Regions from separate parts of the Shewanella sp. SM68 genome, predicted to be linked through region 1. Evidence: predicted binding sites of a transcription regulator. Region 1 holds the regulator's gene; each other region holds the start of a gene.
The links. The regulator sigma-54, encoded in region 1, starts transcription at its own class of promoters, with help from an activator protein. The targets are predictions, from matches to a motif close to GTTGGCACGNNNNTNGNNT.
Positions count from the first base shown of each region.

Region 1 (4,251 bases):
CAGGGCAGATCAGGGCAAGCTAAACAAGGAAACTGGCAAGGTTGTATTAGAAAATAATGTTATTATCGATGCCATTAGCCCAGAAGAACCGATTCAGACCTTGTCCACCAGTTATCTGGAACTCGATCTCAACACTATGATAATGACCTCTGACCGTACCATTTACGTCACAGGGAAAGATTTTAATATTCAAGGCCAAGGCCTTTATGCCGACCTCAACGCGCAAGAAGTGCAATTGACCAGTCAGGTAGTAGGAACATATGAAGCAAAATAACGTATTACTTGCCAGCCTAATGCTAATTATGAGCATGAGTGCTTTCGCGAAAGTCGGCGACTTAAAGCAAGAAGTCAAAATTAAAGCTGTGAGCCAAACTGCGGATATCAAAAACAACCAGATCATCTTCTTTGGTCCGGTGGAAGTTACCCAAGGCTCAATAAAAATCCAAGCAAATGAACTGCGTGCATTTTCCGCTGAAGGTGAAAATAGCAAAACTTTGGTCGCCACAGGCAACCCTGCTACGTATAGCCAAATATTAGACGATGGCCGCCCAGCATCGGCAAGCGCGAAAGAAATTCGTTACGATATGGCAAGCCGCACCTTAACACTGAAAGGTATGGCGTCATTAGATCAAGCGGGTAGCCAAGTTACAGGCAATTTAATCCGCTATAACATGATTCAACAGAAATTGATGGCCGAGAGTACTGGCAGTGGTGACGATCGCGTGATCACTATTATTCAGCCAGAAAACTATCAAGATGATGCTAAATCAGATGCTCCAGCGGATAAACCTGTGAAAAAGCAGGACTCTAAATGACCCAAATCACCTTAAGAGCACAAAATCTGGCGAAAAGTTACAAGAGTCGCCAAGTGGTTAAAGACGTCAGTCTGACGGTAAAAACCGGTCAAGTCGTTGGCCTACTCGGTCCAAACGGTGCAGGTAAAACCACGACCTTTTACATGGTTGTCGGGCTAGTGAAGAGCGATAAGGGACATATCTTTATCGACGATGATGATTTAACCGCAGATCCTATGCATCTGCGTGCCCGCAAAGGCATAGGTTACTTACCGCAGGAAGCCAGTATCTTTCGTAAGCTAACTGTTCATGACAACATCATGGCCGTACTGCAAACTCGTAAAGAACTTAAAAACGAAGAACGAGAAGAAGAACTAGAACATCTGCTCGAAGAGTTTCATATCACCCACATCCGTGACAGCCAAGGCATGTCATTGTCGGGTGGCGAACGTCGTCGCGTCGAAATTGCGCGGGCTTTAGCCGCTAATCCTAAGTTCATTTTGCTCGATGAACCGTTTGCCGGCGTCGATCCTATTTCGGTTATCGACATCAAGAAGATTATCGAACAACTCAAAAGTCGCGGCCTTGGCGTACTGATCACAGACCATAATGTCCGCGAGACATTAGATGTATGTGAACATGCTTATATTGTGAGTCACGGAAACCTGATTGCCGAAGGAACTCCAGCAGAGATCTTAGACAATCAGCAAGTTAGGGCTGTGTACTTAGGTGAACAATTCAGGCTATAGTTAATCGAGCGAAGCCTATGGAGACAATTTATACCGCCATTAGGCTTCACTCAAGATAATATTAAGCGACCTTATCCAACAATAATAACGTAGGGATCAGCGGTAACATGAAAGCGTCACTCCAGCTCAAACTGGGTCAACAGTTAACCATGACGCCACAATTACAACAGGCCATACGTCTGTTGCAACTGTCGTCATTAGAACTGCAGCAAGAGATCCAGCAAGCATTAGATTCTAATCCCCTTCTCGAGCTGGAAGAGGATCAATTCGACGCCACTAAAACCCCTGTAAACCAAACGCTATCCGATACGGATTTCAGTGAATCTAGCACTCTGCCACCAGAAAAAGACAGCTCCACCATAGACACGGCAGAGTCGCTAACCAAAGAATCCATACCCGATGAGCTCCCCATGGACACCACATGGGATGAAGTGTTTACCGCCTCCCCAAACTCAGGCCCCGGCGGCAGTCGTGAAGACGATATGCCCTTCCAAGGCGAGACCAGTGAAGGTTTGTACGAACACTTAGAATGGCAAAAAAACCTCACGCCGTTTTCTGAAACCGATTTAGCCATTGCCACCGCCATTATTGATGCCATCGACGATCAGGGCTATCTCACCCAAAGCACTGAAGAAATTCTCGAAGCCATGGGCAATCCTGAAGTTGAGCTTGACGAAGTCGAAGCCGTACTCAAGCGTATTCAGCATTTTGATCCCATAGGCGTTGCCGCCCGCGATTTAAGTGAATGCCTGCTGATCCAACTGTCGCATTTCGCCGCTGATACTCCCAACCTAGAAAACGCCCGTATGCTGATCAAAGATCATTTAGATCTGATCGCCGCCCGTGATTTTAGGTTATTGATGCGTAAGACTAAATTAAAAGAAGATGAATTAAGGGATGGTATAGCACTTATCCAAACCCTCAATCCTCGCCCAGGTTTGTTGATCACGCCCAATAATGACGAATACGTTATCCCAGATGTGTCTGTGTCGAAGAAAAATGGCCGCTGGGTCGTTGAGCTTAATCCTGACTGCATGCCAAAAATCAATGTAAATCAACATTATGCTTCTATGGCACGCAGTACCAAAAACCAAGCCGATAGCCAATTTATTCGCGGCCATCTGCAAGAGGCTAAATGGTTTATTAAGAGCTTAGAAAGCCGTAACGATACTTTGCTTAAAGTTGCTAATTGCATAGTGCAATATCAGCAAGGTTTCTTTGAGTATGGTGAAGAAGCCATGAAGCCTATGGTGCTTAACGATATTGCCGAAGCGGTAGAAATGCATGAGTCCACCATCTCACGGGTCACAACTCAAAAATACATGCATACCCCTAAGGGACTTTTTGAACTAAAATACTTCTTCTCTAGCCACGTCGGTACTGACGATGGTGGTGAGTGCTCATCCACAGCAATCAGAGCCTTTATAAAGAAACTGGTTGCAGCGGAAAACCAGAAAAAACCATTAAGCGATAGTAAGATGGCACAACTTCTGGCAGAACAAGGGATCAACGTAGCCCGCAGAACCATTGCGAAGTACCGAGAGGCTATGCTTATTCCACCTTCTAATCAGCGTAAAAGTTTATAACCTACAGTGGATATCGGAGGACGTTTCTATGCAAATAAACCTAAGTGGACACCATGTCGAAATTACCGAATCGTTACGTGCATATGTAGAAGAAAAGTTTTCAAAACTTGAACGCCATTTCGAACAGATCAATAATGTGCACGTTGTGCTCAATGTTGAGAAAATGCAACAGATTGCTGAAGCGAGAATAAACCTCATAGGTGGTGAAGTTTTTGCTACTTCAGAGCATGCTGACATGTATGCCGCTATAGACGCCCTGATTGACAAGCTTGACCGTCAGGTTATTAAACACAAAGAGAAGTTAACAAAACACTAATAATGGAACTTTGTACCATACTGCGGCCGGAGTGCACTACCTGCGCCACTCCGGGCAGCAAGAAAAAGGTACTGGAACTCATCAGCGACTTAGTCGCTGCCCAGTACCCGACCCTCTCATCTCAAGAGATATTCGAAAGCCTAGTGGCGCGCGAAAAGATGGGGAGCACAGGTATAGGTAACGGCATCGCCATTCCACATGGTCGACTAGCCGATATAGATCAGCCCATTGCCATACTAATTAAGTGTGAAGAGCCGATAGCATTTGATGCTATCGATAAGCAACCTGTTGATATTTTATTTGCACTACTGGTGCCTGCAGACCAATGTCAGCAGCACTTAAGTACCTTGTCTTGCATGGCCGAAAAGCTGAGCGACAAGCAAATATTAAAGCAATTACGCAAGACGCATGATGAAACGGAACTCTATCAGGTAATCACTGGATGAAACTGGTCATAGTGTCGGGCCGCTCAGGCTCAGGCAAATCTGTCGCCCTTAGGGTACTCGAAGATCTCGGCTATTATTGTGTCGATAACCTTCCCTTGCCATTGATTGGCAGTTTGCTTGAGCAACTCAAAGGCAGTAACGATCTCGTCGCCATCAGTGTCGACGTGCGTAACATGCCTGAGCAGGATAAGGTCTTAGTGAAACAACTCGCTAGCCTACCTCCAGATACTGAGTTAACGAGCTTCTTCCTTAACTCCAGCGATAAAATTCTGCTTAAGCGTTACAGCGAAACCCGCCGTTTGCATCCTTTGTCGAAGAGCCGAGTCTCTTTGCAAGAAGCGATAAAGCTGGAGGGAAAAC
Region 1 is NZ_JAKKRU010000005.1:256,292-260,542, reverse strand. Features, by position in the region: gene lptC (LPS export ABC transporter periplasmic protein LptC) at 1-274, shown strand, start outside; gene lptA (lipopolysaccharide transport periplasmic protein LptA) at 261-815, shown strand; gene lptB (LPS export ABC transporter ATP-binding protein) at 812-1,543, shown strand; gene L5M40_RS10890 (RNA polymerase factor sigma-54) at 1,651-3,129, shown strand; gene hpf (ribosome hibernation promoting factor) at 3,158-3,445, shown strand; gene ptsN (PTS IIA-like nitrogen regulatory protein PtsN) at 3,448-3,891, shown strand; gene rapZ (RNase adapter RapZ) at 3,888-4,251, shown strand, end outside.

Region 2 (4,251 bases), on a different contig from region 1:
TACCAGCGTGACAGACGACAATGGCAAACGCATCATTATGGGCGATGCCAACTTGAGTAAAGATGGTCTGCGGATTTATGAAGTTAAAGATATCGCCATCTGTATTGAAGAAGCCTAGCGAGTTTACGCAGTTAGAAAGACGCTAATCTCGAATAACGAATAACGAATAGTTGCGCCGCCTTGGCTATCCACATCACCAAGGCGGCACAAATAACATGAGAACACCTATGACTAGCCATACTCTAGATCAATTCAATAGCAATAACGAAAAACTCAGCCCTTGGCCGTGGCAAGTCAACGATGCCGCGCTGAGCTTTGATATCGACTCATTAGGCAAAAAACTCAAAGATTTAAGCCAAGCCTGCTACTTAGTGAATCACAGCGAAAAAGGCTTAGGCATAGCGCAAACGGCCGAAGTGACCACAAGTGACAGCCAAGCGCCACTAGGCTCACACCCTGTCAGCGCCTTTGCCCCTGCCCTTGGCACCCAAAGTTTAGGCGACAGTAATTTTCGCCGCGTCCACGGCGTTAAATACGCTTACTACGCTGGCGCTATGGCCAACGGTATTGCCTCGGAAGAACTGGTTATCGCGCTAGGTCAAGCGGGCATTTTGTGTTCGTTTGGCGCGGCGGGGTTAATTCCATCCCGCGTTGAAGCGGCCATTACTCGCATTCAGGCGGCGCTGCCTAATGGTCCTTATGCTTTTAACTTAATTCACAGCCCAAGCGAGCCCGCATTAGAGCGCGGCAGTGTTGAGCTGTTCTTAAAACATAAAGTGCGCACGGTCGAAGCCTCGGCATTTTTAGGTTTAACGCCGCAAATCGTCTATTACCGCGCGGCGGGTTTGAGCCGCGACGAACATGGCGAGATAGTCATTGGCAACAAAGTCATCGCCAAAATCAGCCGTACCGAAGTCGCGACTAAGTTTATGGAGCCGGCGCCTGCCAAAATCCTCCAGCAATTAGTGAGTGACGGCCTTATCAGCCAAGACCAAATGGCGATGGCATTGCTTGTGCCTATGGCGGACGACATCACAGCCGAAGCCGACTCAGGCGGCCATACCGACAATCGCCCGCTAGTGACGCTATTGCCGACGATTTTGGCGCTTAAAGATGAAATCCAAGCTAAGTATCAATACAAAACGCCTATCCGCGTGGGTGCTGGCGGCGGCGTCGGTACACCCGATGCAGCATTAGCCACCTTCAACATGGGCGCGGCCTTTATCGTCACAGGTTCAATCAACCAAGCTTGCGTCGAAGCGGGCGCGAGTGAACACACCCGTAAGTTACTCGCTACCACAGAAATGGCCGATGTGACTATGGCGCCTGCCGCCGATATGTTCGAAATGGGCGTGAAATTACAAGTGGTTAAGCGCGGCACCCTGTTCCCAATGCGCGCCAATAAGCTTTATGAAATCTACACCCGTTACGATTCGATTGATGCCATCCCTGCGGACGAGCGTAAAAAACTCGAAGAGCAAGTGTTCCGCTCATCACTCGATGACATTTGGACTGGCACAGTAGCCCACTTTAACGAGCGCGATCCTAAGCAAATCGAGCGCGCACTGGATAACCCCAAACGTAAGATGGCGCTGATTTTCCGCTGGTATTTGGGTCTATCGAGCCGCTGGTCAAACACAGGCGAAGTCGGCCGCGAAATGGATTACCAAATTTGGGCAGGCCCAGCGCTCGGCGCATTTAATGCGTGGGCCAAAGGCAGTTATTTAGATGACTATAAGGCCCGTAATGCGGTGGATTTAGCCAAACATTTAATGGTGGGCGCAGCATATCAATCCCGCATTAACCTGCTGTTATCCCAAGGCGCGAGCATTCCAGTTAGCCTGCAACGCTGGAAACCATTAAATCGTTTTTAAACGTATTTAGCTCATATCATCTTGTATTATAAGATCATAATATCTTCAAGCCGACACAAACTCACAGTGTCGGCCTTTATTTGTCTTTACTTATGAACGACATCAGCTCACAGTCTTTGATTCAACGTATTAGGCTGAAACTCTTACCGAAGCTTAGGTAAAAATTGCCTACCCCTCTTTTAATTCACTCACACCATTTTAAATAAAATGATTTAAATTATATTTAAAATCAATTAACTACTTAAAATTTTTAAAGTTGGCATTAAGATCGCAATCAAGTAAGAGCCATTAGCCGTTACCTTACAAGTGACACAAACGGTCATGAGAAGGATTAATACAAGGGCAGGAGGTTATTATGCTAGGTTGGACATTAGTATTTCTAGTTGTTGCCGTGATTGCTGGGTTGTTAGGATTTGCTGGGATTGCTGGCGCAGCGGCGGGAATAGCGAAAATCATTTTCTTCATATTTATTGTGTTATTAGTGATTTCTCTGCTGATCAATGCCCTTAAGGGTAAATCACCGCGACTATAATTTTTTTAGAAAAGGAGATAGATATGAAACCATTTACCCTGATGACAAGTGCAGCATTCGCATTATTACTCGCCCTAGGTTTAACGGCCTGTAGTGATAACAAAGCCGAAGACGCGGGCGAAAAAATCGATGAAGTAATGACTGATACAGGTAACGCCATCGAAGATGCCTGTGAAGAAGTCAAAGAAGGTGTTAAAGCTAAAGATACTAAGTGCTAAACAAACCTGACTTTAGGGTGGCAATAGACTCGTCTACTGCCACCCTTTTGGTTTAGACTCGCTCATTTCTGCATCTCTCATCTCGACATCTATCCATTCAAGTGCAACGATTTTAACCAAGAACAATGGCATTGGAGGACTTGCATGCTAACGAAGATCCACATCAAATATTTGTACACTGCAGGTGCAGTATTGTTAGCCTATTTTGCAGTAACAGACACTTCTCCCCTGCTCACTTTTATTTGTGCATGGACAAGTCTGTCACTGTTTTTAGTCGGTTCAGCCTATTGGTTTAATCTCGCCAGTATTTTTAGAAAACGCCAAGATGGCACTATTCCTTGGTATATTCGTTGGGGTTTTATTCCCTTTTTATTAGGCAGTCGACTCTATAACCACTGGGCCAGAAAATACGATTCAGTACCACCCATGCAAAGGATTGATGAACATCTGTATCTCGGCTGTAGACTCTTTTCCGCAGATCTGGAAACGATTAAAGCCAATAAGATCACTGCCATCCTGGATGTCACCGCTGAATTTGATGGCTTAGATTGGTCGCAATTTGAAGATCATATCGAGTATTTAAATATTCCCATCCTCGACCATAGCGTACCGACCAGCGCCCAACTCAATCAAGCCGTTAACTGGCTGCACCGCCAAGTGCGCGCCAATAAACAGGTACTCATTCACTGTGCCATGGGTCGTGGCCGCTCAGTGCTGGTACTCGCCGCTTATTTGGTTTGTAAAGATAAACAACAGCACTTCGCCGAAGTACTGCAGCAGATAAAGCAAATACGCAAAACCGCTGGCTTAAACAAATGGCAATTACGCGCGCTTGATCGCATGCTCAGTCAAGGGAAAATTAACATCCACAAAGTGGCGTGGATTATCGCCAACCCAGTCTCTGGTGGCGGGAAATGGCAAGAATACAGCGAGCAAATCCAAGATGAACTCAAAGCCTATTTTGACCTAACTTTAAAACTCACAACAGCAGACGAAACTGCAAATATCTTCGCCGAGCAAGCCCGTAATGCAGGCGCTGATATCATTATCGCCTGTGGTGGCGATGGTACTGTGACTGAAGTGGCCTCTCAAATCGTCGATACGGATATCGTCTTAGGCATCATTCCTCTTGGCACAACTAATGCCCTCAGCCATGCCCTCTTTGGTTTAGGCAGTAAGCTTATTCCTATCTCTCAGGCGCTGGATAATATTATTCAAGGGCATTGCCAAGCCATTGATACCGCGCGTTGTAATGAGGAGTTAGTGTTGTTGCTCGTAGGCATAGGGTTTGAGCAACAAATGATTGAATCCGCGAACCGTGAGCGTAAAAATGCCCTCGGCCAGTTTGCCTACCTCGATGGCTTATGGCGCGCAGTGAATGCCGATATCACTTTAACCATCCAGCTCAGCTTAGATGATGCAAAACCCACAACATTGACGACCCATAGCCTAATCGTTGCCAATGCCGCACCGTTTACCAGCGTGTTGGCGCAGGGCGATGGCGAACCAAACATGACCGACGGTTTGCTCGACATTACTTGGTTGGATGCTGGCGATGAACCCAAAGAGCAGTTGCTTAGCCTCGCTGAATTAGCGATTGCAGGATGGGTGAAAGAAGGTAATAAAA
Region 2 is NZ_JAKKRU010000003.1:46,227-50,477, reverse strand. Features, by position in the region: gene L5M40_RS05855 (beta-ketoacyl synthase N-terminal-like domain-containing protein) at 1-118, shown strand, start outside; gene pfaD (eicosapentaenoate synthase subunit PfaD) at 228-1,874, shown strand; gene L5M40_RS05845 (DUF1328 family protein) at 2,230-2,406, shown strand; gene L5M40_RS05840 (hypothetical protein) at 2,430-2,624, shown strand; gene L5M40_RS05835 (diacylglycerol kinase family protein) at 2,769-4,251, shown strand, end outside.
Region 2: the regulator sigma-54 is predicted to act here: its motif matches at 2,130-2,148, upstream of L5M40_RS05845 (DUF1328 family protein).

Region 3 (4,251 bases), on a different contig from region 1:
ATCTTCTTAGACAAGCGTCAAAGATAAGTTGGCAAGGGATCTAAAGCTAAAAATCGCTGCTAAATTCGCACTCTTAAATAATCTTGGTATACTTTCGCCCCATTAGTGCTTGCACTGTATGTTGAACTTTGGATAATGCCCTTCTTTTATGATGGTGTTGTCCACTAGACGAGGCAAAAATGAGCGAAGTCACTACCGCTGAATTTAATGAAGAAGGCAAGTATCTGCGCAAGATCAGAAGCTTTGTCCTGAGAGAAGGTCGCCTAACCAAAGGCCAAGCACACGCTATTGAAAGCCAGTGGCCAACAATGGGTTTAGATTACAGCCCAGTGCCATTAGTACTGAGCGACGTTTTTGGTCGTGAAGCCGATACTGTGCTGGAAATTGGCTTTGGCATGGGCGCCTCTTTAGTACAAATGGCTAAAGATGCACCAGAGCAAAATTTCATTGGTATTGAAGTACATAAACCGGGTGTAGGCTCTTGCCTCAGTGATGCAGCCATTGCTGGTGTGACTAATTTACGTGTGTATCATCACGATGCCATGGAAGTATTAGAACATGCGATTGCTGACGGTTCATTAGCCCGAGTGCAATTGTTCTTCCCAGATCCTTGGCATAAAAAACGTCACCATAAACGCCGCATCGTACAAGCTGAATTTGCCGAACTTATTCGTCGCAAGCTAAAAATTGGCGGTGTTTTCCATATGGCAACTGACTGGGAAGAGTACAGCGAGCATATGTTAGAGGTGATGCAAGCCGCACCGGGTTATCAAAACCAGTCGGCCGACGGCAGTGTGGTGCCGCGTCCTGATCATCGTCCATTGACAAAGTTTGAAGCCCGCGGCCATAGACTGGGTCACGGTGTATGGGATCTGATGTTTGAGCGTATCGCTTAATCACGAACTCAATTTTAGCTAATTTTAAACACAAAAGGGAAAATCACTATGGCAACTAATCGTAGCCGTCGTTTACGTAAGAAAATGCGCGTTGATGAATTCCAAGAGTTAGGTTTCGATATGGCTTGGACTTTTGATGCATCAGTATCTGAAGCCGATATCGATGCAACTGTAGATAAATTCATCGATGAAGTGATCGAAACCCGTAAATTAGGTTTCCATGGCGGCGGCCACATCGAATGGGAAGGCATTATCGCCACCCAAACGATTGGTAAATGTACCGAAGAAGATATTGCTGCAGTTAAGGCATTCTGGGCGACCCAAAAAGTATCTCAGGTTGAAGTTAGCGAACTGTACGACATTTGGTGGGGTTAATGCCCGAGTTGGCATTACTTGAGGAAGTGGTCGAGAAAGTTCGACCCTTGCTCGGCCAAGGAAAGGTTGCAAATTATATCCCCGCACTGGCCAGCGTTGATGCTGGCAAATTAGGTATTGCCGTCACGACTGTTGACGGTGAAACTTTAGGTGCGGGCGATTACCTTGAGCCGTTTTCGATTCAAAGTATCTCCAAAGTTTTCAGCTTAACCTTAGCGTTAACTTTATATGAAGAAGCCGAAATCTGGAGCCGTGTTGGCAAAGAACCTTCGGGCCATTCATTCAACTCTTTAGTACAAGTCGAGTTAGAACGTGGCAAGCCACGCAACCCATTTATCAATGCTGGCGCGTTAGTGATTGCTGACTTATTGCAGAGTCGTTTAGGTGCACCTAAACACAGAATGCTTGAGTTAGTCAGGCAACTTAGCCAAAACGATAAAGTGTGTTTCGATAAACAAGTAGCAGATTCAGAATATCAGCATAGTGCGCGCAATGCGGCTATCGCTTATTTGATGAAGTCCTTTGGTAATTTTCAAGGTGATGTTGATACTGTGCTGCGCACCTATTTTCATTATTGCGCCTTGAAGATGAATTGTGCTGACTTGTCTAAGGCCATGTTGTATTTAGCTAATCGCGGCAAAAGTATCACAGGGACTGAGCTTATTTCTCAAGTGCAAACTCGGCAACTTAACGCTCTGTTGGCAACCTCGGGCTTATACGATGGTGCGGGTGAGTTTGCTTATCGTGTTGGTATGCCAGGTAAAAGTGGCGTCGGCGGCGGTATTATTGCCGTGATCCCTGGAGAACTGTCGATTTGTGTATGGTCGCCAGAACTCGATAATAATGGCAACTCACTTGCGGGCACAGCGATGCTTGAGCATCTAAGTCAGCGTCTCGGTCGTTCTATTTTCTAGTCTTATCTCTCGTTTTTTATTAGCACTATCAGACTAAATGTTAGCGAATTTCGCTAATGACCTTTTAGTGCTAACTTTCAAAATTCAACATAATCAAATTGTTATAAAGTTGGCACGTCTCCTGCTATAAGCTATTCACATGGTATAAGCTATTCAGTAGTTTAGGTTTATCGAATTATTCAGATTAAAGGACGAACAAAAATGAAATTAAATAAGTTATTAACTGGATTTGCATTATCTGGCGTGATTTTAGGGGCATCTAGCGTACAGCTGGCGCAAGCACAAATAGAACCAAAAATAGATGAGCGCTGTGAGGTCTCCTTAAATTATGACGTTATGGTCGAGCCTAAAAAATTAGTCATGAGCGAGAAGGGCACAGAAAAGTATCGTATCGAAGTTGACAAGTTATTTGTGGAAGGTAAGCAAGTTAACTTAACCGACAAGCAGAAAAAATTGGTTACTCAATATGCCGATGAAGTTTCGACTCAAGTGCCAGAAGTGATTGAACTGGTGAATGAGGCAGTATCTCTTGCTTCCAAAGCGGTTGGTATGGCCTTAACACCTTTAATGGGTGATGCCGCTGGTGCAAAATTTAATGAAATGATGGCTGGCGTTCAAAAACGGGTTGATTCAGTGGCTTACAAGAATGGTGATAGCTTCTATTTAGGGGCGACTGAATACTCGATGCAAAGTACATTTAACGATGAATTCGAGCAGGAAATGGAACAAATTGTCCAGAATTCAATTGGCGCAATTATGATGAACTTAGGTGGCCAAATCATGTCTGGTGGCGGTGAAAATTTTGAAGCTAAGATGGATACCTTCTCCCAAAAAATGGACAAGTTAGGCCAAGATATTGAGCAACAAATTGAGAGCCAATCTAAGGGATTAGAAGCTAAGGCTGACCGTTTGTGCGACCGATTTGAAAATTTGTTAGTGCTTGAAAATCAATTGCGCCAAGAAGTGCCAGAACTAGCACCTTATGTGTTGACACAAAACTCAACCAAGGAACTGCGTGAATAGTACTTGTAAATAGTTCTTGCGAATCGCCCTTAGTTTTAACTGCAATAACTTCTATCTCCTTGTGCATGAGTCAAACTTGAATGCTACGCCCCTAGTCAATTTATCGACTAGGGGCTTTTTTATTGGCTACGGTTTAATCGTGGTGACAACCCTTATGGCTAAGTTGATGTGGCTTATAGGCTAGGCTTGCAGCGATTTAGTTCGGAATGTTACAGTCTAGAGACGAATATTTGGTATACTCTTAAAATATAATTAAAAGCTGGCATATCAGTCAGATATAACCCCCTACTTTAGTGGACTTTTTCGGTCTAAATCTCTGCGTTATATCATTTTGATGCGAGATATCAATGCTATGGTTATTTTTAAGCGATGATTACGCTAACCATAGCTGCTCACCGAAAGTTAATATCATTGTCGTAAACAGCTTAAGGCGACTTCCATGTTAGAACTGTTAGAACCTATTGCGATTTTTACTCATGTGGCCAGAGCAGGTAGTTTTAGTGCCGCCGCAAGAAGGCTTGGGATCTCTAAGTCTAAGGTCAGTACACAAGTCGCCGATCTTGAACATAGACTTGGTGTTCAATTAATTCAACGTACCACCCGCAGCTTAAGTCTGACTGAAGCAGGGCATTTGCTGTATCTGCAAGGTGAAGAACTGCTGCGTGACGCTGAACAAGCGATAGCCAGCGTGCATAACTTAAATGATGCGACCCGCGGCGTGCTTAAGGTGGGGATTTCCCAATCCTTTGGAGTGATGCATATCATTCCTGCGTTGCCATCTTTTATGGCAAAACATCCTGAGCTTGAGCTACAAGTGAGCTTACTGGACCATAAAGTGGATGTCGTGAGCGAAGGCTTAGACTTACTGTTAACTATGTCTGAGCAATTACCGCTTGGCATGGTTGCTAGACCGCTGATGAAGTGCCAATTCCTGTTAGTTGCTTCGCCTGGCTATATTGCTCAACATGGCGAGCCAACTCGACCTGAGCAGCTAGTTGACCACAACTGTTTGGTCTATCAAGGAGAGTGGCACGAGCACAGCA
Region 3 is NZ_JAKKRU010000010.1:179,120-183,370, forward strand. Features, by position in the region: gene trmB (tRNA (guanosine(46)-N7)-methyltransferase TrmB) at 180-896, shown strand; gene L5M40_RS16685 (YggL family protein) at 945-1,271, shown strand; gene glsB (glutaminase B) at 1,271-2,185, shown strand; gene L5M40_RS16695 (YggN family protein) at 2,387-3,208, shown strand; gene L5M40_RS16700 (LysR family transcriptional regulator) at 3,648-4,251, shown strand, end outside.
Region 3: the regulator sigma-54 is predicted to act here: its motif matches at 2,294-2,312, upstream of L5M40_RS16695 (YggN family protein).